2 regions of the Pseudacidovorax sp. 1753 genome follow, and region 1 is predicted to be linked to the other one. Evidence: predicted binding sites of a transcription regulator. Region 1 holds the regulator's gene; the other holds the start of a gene.

The links. The regulator sigma-54, encoded in region 1, starts transcription at its own class of promoters, with help from an activator protein. The targets are predictions, from matches to a motif close to TGGCANGNAANCTGCTTT.
Region 2: the regulator sigma-54 is predicted to act here: its motif matches at 2,581-2,598, upstream of ABIC63_RS24800 (ethanolamine ammonia-lyase subunit EutB).

What each region holds. Positions count from the first base shown of each region.
Region 1 covers NZ_JBEPKY010000011.1:238,787-243,192, forward strand. The annotation lists gene ABIC63_RS15900 (THUMP domain-containing class I SAM-dependent RNA methyltransferase) at 1-763, opposite strand, end outside; gene ABIC63_RS15905 (RNA polymerase factor sigma-54) at 864-2,456, opposite strand; gene lptB (LPS export ABC transporter ATP-binding protein) at 2,539-3,315, opposite strand; gene lptA (lipopolysaccharide transport periplasmic protein LptA) at 3,312-3,983, opposite strand; gene ABIC63_RS15920 (thiol:disulfide interchange protein DsbA/DsbL) at 4,156-4,406, opposite strand, start outside.
Region 2 covers NZ_JBEPKY010000024.1:40,161-44,566, forward strand. The annotation lists gene ABIC63_RS24785 (hypothetical protein) at 1-702, shown strand, start outside; gene ABIC63_RS24790 (MATE family efflux transporter) at 699-2,042, shown strand; gene ABIC63_RS24795 (FKBP-type peptidyl-prolyl cis-trans isomerase) at 2,070-2,492, opposite strand; gene ABIC63_RS24800 (ethanolamine ammonia-lyase subunit EutB) at 2,685-4,085, shown strand; gene eutC (ethanolamine ammonia-lyase subunit EutC) at 4,157-4,406, shown strand, end outside.

The DNA.
Region 1 (4,406 bases):
CCTCCTCGCGCATCGCGCGCCAGAGTTCGGCGCGGTGCAGCAGCAGCGCCTCGAAGCCGAAGCGCCGCGAGGCACCGGCCGGCACGCCGGCGGCCAGGAGCGCGGCCTCGATGGGAATGGTGCCGCTGCCACAGCAGGGGTCGTACAGCGGCTGCTCGGAAACCACACCGGTTTCCGGATCCCACCAGCCGCTGGCGGCCAGCATGGCCGCGGCCAGGGTCTCCTTGAGCGGAGCGTCGCCCTTGTCCACGCGCCAGCCGCGCTTGAACAGCGGCTCGCCGCTGGTGTCGATGTAGAGCGTGACCTCTTCGGCTGTCAGGTGGGCGAAGACGCGCACATCGGGAAAGCGCGTCTCCACGCTGGGCCGCACGCCGCCGGCGCGGGCGCGGAAGCGGTCGGCGATGGCGTCCTTGATCTTGAGCGTGGCGAAGTTGAGGCTCTGGAGCGGGCTGCCCTGCGCCGTGAGCTCGACCTTGAAGGTCTGGCGCGGCTGGAACCACATCTCCCAGGCGATGCCCGAGGCGGCTTCGTACAGGTCGGCCTCGCTGCGATAGGGCCGGTGCGCCAGCTGCACCAGCACCCGCTGCGCCAGCCGGCTCTTGAGGTTGAGCGCCTGCACGTCGCGCCAGGCGCCCATCACCCGCACACCGCCGCGCAGCACCCGCAGGTCGTCGCCGCTGCGGCCAGTGATGGCATGCACCTCGGCGGCCAGGAGGTCTTCCACGCCGGCGGCGCAGGGCAGAAAAAGGATCAGTTCGTTCACGGCTTCGTCGTCCGAAAAAATGAGGTGGCCGGCCACCGCGATTCGCCGGCACGCCGATCGGAAGCCCCGGCCCGCGTGCAGGCCAGGAACAAGGCGGCTCCTAGAGCGCCTTGCGCAGGTTGGCCGGCGCGATGCGCAGCGCCTCACGGTACTTGGCCACCGTGCGGCGGGCGCATTCGATGCCCTGCTCCTTGAGCATGTCCGAGATCTGGCTGTCCGACAGCGGCTTCTTGACGTTCTCCGAGCCGACGAACTGCTTGATCAGCGCCCGCACGGCCGTGCTGGACGCATTGCCGCCGGTCTCGGTGCCCAGGGCAGAGCCGAAGAAGTACTTCAGCTCCACCGTACCGAAGGGCGTGGACATGTACTTGGCGGTGGTCACCCGGCTGATGGTCGACTCGTGCAGGCCCAGTTCGTCGGCGATCTCGCGCAGCACCAGCGGGCGCATGGCCAGCTCGCCGTGGATGAAGAAGTTCTTCTGCCGCTCCACGATGGCGTTGGACACGCGCAGGATGGTGTCGAAGCGCTGCTGGATGTTCTTGATGAACCAGCGCGCCTCCTGCAACCGCTGGCTCAGGGCCTGGCTGCCCTCGCCCTTGTGCGACTTGAGCGCGCCGGCATAGATGTCGTGCACGCGCAGCCGCGGCATCACGTCGGGGTTGAGCTGCACGCGGAACTTGATGTTGCTGCCGCGCCCGCTGCGGGTGACGATGACGTCGGGCACGATCACGTGCCGCTCCACATCGACGAAGCGCCGCCCGGGCTTGGGCTCCAGCCGCGCGATCAGTTGCGACGCCTGGCGCACCAGGTCCTCGTTGCTGCGGGTGAGCACGGCCAGGCGCTTGAAGTCGCGCTTGGCCAGAAGGTCCATGGGCTGCTTGCAGATGGCCAGGGCGACCTTGCGGACCTGGTCTTCCTCGTCGCTGTCGTCCGCGTCGGCGCCGGCGCGCAGCTGGATGGCCAGGCATTCGCCCAGGTCGCGCGCGCCCACGCCCAGCGGGTCCAGGCTCTGCAGCAGGCCCAGCGCCACCTGGAAGTGGTGGATCAGCTCGTCGAACTCGTCGTTGTCGTCGCCGGCCAGGGCCGAGGCCAGGGCCGGGAGCGAATCCTCCAGGTAGCCGTCGTCGTTGAGCGATTCGATCAGGAAGCGCAGCGCGGCCGAGTCCTCGGGCGTGAGGCGCAGCGACAGCGCCTGGCGGTGCAGGTGGGCCTGCAGCGACTCCTGGCTGCGCGCCAGCTCGGTGGCGTCGGCGCGCTCGTCGTCGTCCTGGCTGCTGCTGTTGTTGCGCGCCGGGGCGTCGCCGCCCCATTCGCTGTCGTCGGGCGAGAACTCCACGGTGCCGTCGCCGTCCCAGTCGGGCTCGGCGTCGACGCTCTCGGTGGCGGGCGCGTCGGCCTCTGCCACGGCGGTGTCGCTGCTGCTGCTCGACGTGCTGCTGGCGCTGGCCGTGGCGGCGTAGTCGGTGCCGTCCTCGCGCTCGTCGCGGGGCACGGGGGCGTCGGCCGCCTCCAGGCCGAACTCCTCGCGCGGCGCCTCCTCGGCCAGACGCTCCAGGAAGGGGTTGTCGTCGAGCATCTGCTCGACCTCCTGGCTCAGCTCCAGCGTCGAGAGCTGCAGCAGCCGGATCGACTGCTGCAGCTGCGGCGTGAGCGCCAGATGCTGCGAGACGCGCAGCGACAGGCCCTGCTTCATGGACGGCCTCCCACGGTGTGCGCGGCCACGGGCAGGATGGGAGGGGCGCCGGAAGGACGGAACGCGGAAACAGGCACCCTGGCTACATCCGGAAGTGTTCGCCCAGGTACACGCGGCGCACCTCGGCGTTGTCGACGATCTCGGAGGGCGTGCCCTGCGCCAGCACCTGGCCGTCGCTGATGATGAAGGCGTGGTCGCAGATGCCCAGCGTCTCGCGCACGTTGTGGTCGGTAATCAGCACGCCGATGCCGCGCTCCTTGAGGAAGCTGATGATCCGCTGGATCTCGATCACGGCGATGGGGTCGATGCCGGCGAAGGGCTCGTCCAGCAGGATGAAGCGCGGCTGCGTGGCCAGCGCGCGGGCGATCTCCACGCGACGCCGCTCGCCGCCCGACAGCGCCAGCGCCGGCGAGTCGCGCAGGTGGTCGACGCGCAGGTCGGCCAGCAGCTCGGACAGGCGCTGCTCGATGCGATCGCGCGAGAGGGGCGCCATGCGACCGCGGGCGTCGGGCTCCTCCTGCAGCTCGAGCACGGCGCGCACGTTCTCCTGCACCGTCAGCTTGCGGAAGATCGACGCCTCCTGCGGCAGGTACGACAGGCCCATGCGCGCCCGGCGGTGGATGGGCATGTGCTCCACGGCCTCGCCGTCGATGCTGATCTGGCCAGCATCGGCCCGCACCAGGCCGACGATCATGTAGAAGGACGTGGTCTTGCCGGCGCCGTTGGGGCCCAGCAGGCCGACGACCTCGCCCTTCTGCACGTCGAGCGAGACGTTCTTGACCACCTTGCGGCTGCCGTAGCTCTTCTGCAGGCCACGCGCCTGCAGCCGGCTGCCGCCCGCCGGCACCGCGACGCTCACCGGCTGCCCCCGTTCTGGCCCGACAGCGAGCCGCTCTGGCGCAGCGGCGCGCCGGTGCGCGGGCCGGGGGCCGGCACCTGCGTGGGCTCGGTGCTGCGCGGCGACAGGATGGCCCGCACGCGGCCGCCCGGCTGCTGGGTGCCGCCCGGCGGCGGCGGGGCGCCATTGACGGTGAAGGTGTCGTTGGTCTGGTTGTAGGTGATCAGCGGGCCGGAGGTCTCGTCGGTGACGGTGGTGCCGGTCAGCCGGCGCATGACGGCGCGACGGATGAACTTGACGGTGTCGGCGCGGCCGTCGTACTCGATGACCTCGCCCTCGCCCTCGATCCACTCGTCGTTGCCGCCATCGCGGCGCTGCTTGAAGTAGCCGCGCTGGCCCGGGTCGGCGGTGACCACGCCGTACTGGTAGCCCTCCGGGTCCTGCCGGACCTCGACGCGGGTGCCGCGGATGAGCAGCGTGCCCTTGGTGACCACCACCCGACCCGTGAAGATGCTGGTCTGCTTCAGGTCGTCATAGCGCAGCGAGTCGGCCTCGATGTTCATCGGCTGGTTGCGGTCGGCCTTCTCGGCCTGGGCCGCGGCGGCCAGGCCCAGCGCGGCCACGAGGACCATGGCACGGCCGAGGCGGCGCCAGGGAAGGGAGATCGTGGAGTGCGAGGGATGGGTCATAAAGGCACGGAACTTGCTCTTGATTGTAGGCCCGGCTTTGTCTCAAACCGGCGGCCGCGGTGAATGTCCCGCGCTTGCATTCCGGTAGCGCGCACCGTCGGCAGGGCGCGCGGCACACCCGCAATGAAAAGGCCCGCCGAAGCGGGCCGGGGCGCTGGGGCGGGGCGTCGGCTCAGCCCTTGCGCGATTCGGCCGCCAGGGCCTCCACGATCTGCAGGGCGCGGTCGAGCGAACCGGCCAAGTCGCCGTCCACATAGTAGCGGCCGGCCACCCCGAAGGCGGGCACGCCGGCCACCTGGTAGGCCTCGGTCATCTGGCTGGCACGCTTGGCCTTGCCGGCGACGCCGAAGGACTTGAAGGTTTCCTCGAACTTCTTGGCGTCCAGGCCAGGCTGCTTGCCGGCCCACTCGATCACGGCGGCGT
Region 2 (4,406 bases), on a different contig from region 1:
GGCGAACGCTCCCTGCTGATCGGTCTGCCCGCCTTCGCCACGCTGGCGGCCTTCGCGCTGCCCACCTTCCGGCGCAGCGTCTCGGCGCTGATCGACTGGTTCACCCTGCTCTTCTTCAGCGGCGTGGCGCTGTTCATCTGGGTGTACTGGATCTCGCTGCACACCGGCGTGCCGGCCAAACCCGCCGCCAATGTGTACCGGCTGGCGCCGGGCTTCGTGCCCGATTTCTCCTGGATCGGCTTCGGTCTGGCGCTGGCCGCCACCATCGCCTGGGCCTGGCTGGTGCGCTGGCGCACCGGGCGACACCGCGCCGCGCTCTGGAAGACGATGGCCCTGCCCGCCGGCGGCGCCGCGCTGTGCTGGCTGCTGCTGATGACCCTGTGGCTGCCGCTGCTCGACTACGCCCGCAGCTACGAGCCCCAGGTGCGCGCCCTCTCGCAACGCATGGGCGCGCAGCCCGGCTGCGTGGACGAACTCGGCCTCAACCGCGCCCAGATCGCCGCGCTGCGCTACCACGGCCGCATGGCGCTGCAACCGCTGGCCGACGGCAGCCGGTGCACCTGGCTGCTGGTGCATCCGGACTACCTGTTCAGCCTGCCCAACCGGGTCCGCATGGCCGACTGGCATTTCGAAGGCACCTTCCGCCGGCCCACCAGCCCCAGCGACGACCTGCTGCTGTTCCGCCGACAGGCACCGCAGTGAGCGAGCGGCGCCTCATCGCCCGCCACGCCGGCACGGTGCTGGTCGGCCAGATGGCGACCATGGCCTTCGGCGTCACCGACACCGTGGTCGCCGGCCGCTTCGACCAGGATGCGCTGGCGGCGCTGTCCATCGGTGCGGCCATCTTCATCAGCGTGTTCGTGGCGCTGACCGGCACACTGCAGGCGCTGCTGCCGGTCTGGGCCGAGCTGCACGGGGCCGGCCGGCGCGAGGCCATGGGCCGCTCGGTGCGGCAGGCGCTGTACCTGTGCGCGGCCACCACGGCGGTCGGCGCGACGCTGCTGCTGTCGCCCGGCCCGCTGCTGGCCTGGACCGAGGTGCCGCCCGCCATGCGGGGCGCGGTCGGCCAGTACCTGGCCGTGCTGGCCGCGGCCCTGCCGGCGGCGCTGCTGTTTCGCATCTACGCCACCCTGAACCAGTCCATCGGCCGGCCGAGTTTCGTCACCTGGCTGCAGGTCGGCGCGCTGGCGGTCAAGGTGCCGCTGTCGATCTGGCTGACCTTCGGCGGCCTGGGCGTGCCCGCACTCGGCCTGATGGGCTGCGCACTCGGCACGCTGACCGTCAACTGGCTGATGCTGGCCGTTGCGGTGCTGATGCTGCGCCACCGCCCCGAATACCAACCCTATCGCCTCTGGCGCCGGCCCGAGCGGCCGGACTGGCCGCAACTGGGCGCCTTTGCCCGGCTGGGGGTGCCGGCGGGGCTGTCGGTGATGGTGGAGGTGAGCTCCTTCACCTTCATGGCCCTGTTCATCGCCCGCCTGGGCAGCACGGCCACGGCGGCACACCAGATCGCATCGAACCTCACCGCGGTGGCCTACATGGTTCCGCTGTCGCTGGGCCTGGCCACCAGCGCCCGGGTCGGCTACTGGATGGGCGCCGGCCGGCCGGACCAGGCGCGGCGCGCCTGCTGGCAGGGTCTGGGCATGGCGGTGCTGGCCGCGTTGATGGTGGCCGGCTCGCTGCTGGCTTTGCGCGGCACCATCGTCCAGTTCTACACGCGCGAGGCGGCCGTGGCCCATCTGGCGGCGGGCCTGCTCGCGGCCTGCGCCGCCTACCACCTGGCCGACGCGACCCAGACGCTGTGCATCTTCGTGCTGCGCTGCTTCCGCATCACGGTCGCGCCGCTGCTCGTGTACTGCGCCCTGCTGTGGGGCGTGGGGCTGGGCGGCGGCTACTGGCTGGCCTACCACGGCCTCGGGCCCAGGCCGGCGCAACATTCGCCGCTGGCGTTCTGGATCATGGCGGCCGCGGCATTGGGCGCCGCGGCGTTGATCCTGCTGGCGCTGCTGCGGCTTGCGGTGGGCCGCGCAGGCCGCCGCTGAACCTGAACGGCGGCGGGCCGCCGGGGCTCAGCGGCCCTGGATACCCAGCAATTCGACCTCGAAGTTCAGCGTGGCATTGGGTGGGATCACCCCACCCGCGCCGCGGCTGCCGTAGGCGATGGCCGGCGGGCACACCAGCTTGGCCTTGCCGCCCACCTTCATCTTCTGCAGGCCCTCGGTCCAGCACGGAATTACGCGGTTGAGCGGGAACTCGGCCGGCTGGTTGCGGGCATAGGAGCTGTCGAATTCCTTGCCGCTGTCCGGGAAGGTGCCGCGGTAGTGCACCCGCACTGTGTCGGTCGCCGAGGGGCTGGGGCCGGTGCCCTCCTTGACGCTCTGGTAGACCAGGCCGCTGGGCGTGGTGACGGCGGCGCTCTGGGCGTGGACAGCGCCACAGGCGAAGAGAAGGGTGGCGGCAGCGGCGCCGAGGGCACGCGAAACGATGGTCATGGGCTCTCCCGAGGTGGAAAAGCGGCGGATCATAAGCCGCGCCCCTGACGCTCTCTGCGCCCCCGCCGCAGCAGGTCAGGCCGAGCGCGGGCCCGGAACCTGCATCGCTTGTCCTACCCGGCAGCCGGGCGGCAGGCGCGATCATGCGTCGGTCTCCCGCCACGGCCGGCCCCTCGCCCACCGACACCGCCCATGCGCTACCGCACGACGATCCAGCATCAGGTCTTCGACTTCGACGATCTCCGCCAAGTGATGGCCTGCGCCAGCCCGGCGCGCTCGGGCGACTACCTGGCCGGGGTCGGCGCCGCGACCGCGCAGCAACGCATGGCGGCACGGCATGTGCTGGCCGACACGCCGCTCAGGCAGTTCCTCAGCGAGGCATTGGTGCCCTACGAAGAGGACAACATCACGCGGTTGATCCTCGACGGCCATGACGCCGCCGCCTTCGCACCGGTCGCGCATCGCACCGTGGGCGATTTCCGCAACTGGCTGCTGTCCGATGCGGCGGACGCCGCGGCGCTGACCGCGCTGGCGCCGGGGCTGACGCCGGAGATGGTGGCCGCCGTCTCCAAGCTGATGCGCAACCAGGACCTGATCGCCGTCGCGCGCAAGTGCCGGGTCACCAGCCGCTTCCGCAACACCCTCGGTCTTCCCGGCCATCTGGCCGTCCGGCTGCAGCCCAACCATCCGACCGATGACCTGCGCGGCATCGCCGCCTCCACGCTGGACGGACTGCTCTACGGCGCAGGCGATGCGGTGATCGGCGTCAACCCTGTCTCCGACAGTCTGCCGGTGCTCGAGCGGCTGCAGCACATGCTGGCCGAGGTCATCGAGCGCTTTGCCATTCCCACCCAGAGCTGCGTGCTCACCCATGTGACCAACACGATGAAGCTCATGGAACGGGCCGCGCCGGTGGACCTGGTCTTCCAGTCCATCGCCGGCACCGAGAAGGCCAACCTCTCCTTCGGCGTCACGCCCGAACTGCTGGACGAGGCCTGCGAGGCCGCCCGCGCATTGGGCCGCGGCACGCTGGGCGACAACGTCATGTACTTCGAGACCGGCCAGGGCAGCGCGCTCTCGGCCAACGCGCACCATGGGGTCGACCAGCAGACCTGCGAGGCGCGGGCCTATGCGCTGGCGCGCCGCTACCGACCGCTGCTGGTCAACACCGTCGTGGGCTTCATCGGGCCAGAGTACCTGTTCGACGGCAAGCAGATCATCCGCGCCGGCCTGGAAGACCACTTCTGCGGCAAGCTGCTGGGCCTGCCCATCGGCTGCGACGTCTGCTACACCAACCATGCGGAGGCCGACCAGGACGACATGGACACGCTGCTGGTGCTGCTGGCCACGGCCGGCCTCACCTTCCTGATCGGCGTGCCGGGGGCGGACGACGTGATGCTCAACTACCAGAGCACGTCCTTCCACGACGCTCTGTTCCTGCGCGACACCCTGGGCTTGAAGCGCGCACCCGAGTTCGAGGCTTGGCTTCAGCACATGGGCATCACCGGTGCCGATGGCCGCTTGGTGCCAGGGCCTGCACCGATGCTGCAGCAGGGCATGCAGCGGCTGCGCCTTCTGGGAGCCGCCGCATGAGCACCGCATCGAACGAACCGACCCAAGCCTCTACCCGGGTTACTCCAGCAGAAGACCGATCTGCCCCGCCCGTGACGCCCGACCCCTGGCAGGCCTGGCGCGCCGCCACGCCCGCCCGGCTGGCCCTCGGCCGCGCCGGCAGCGGCATGCCCACCGACGAGACGCTGCGCTTCGGCTGGGCGCATGCCATGGCGCGCGATGCCATCCATGCGGCGCTGGACGCCGACGCGCTCGCCCGGTCGCTCGAAGAAGACGGCTGGTCCGTCCTGCGTGCCCGCAGCCAGGCGCCCGACCGGGCCACCTACCTGCGCCGGCCCGACC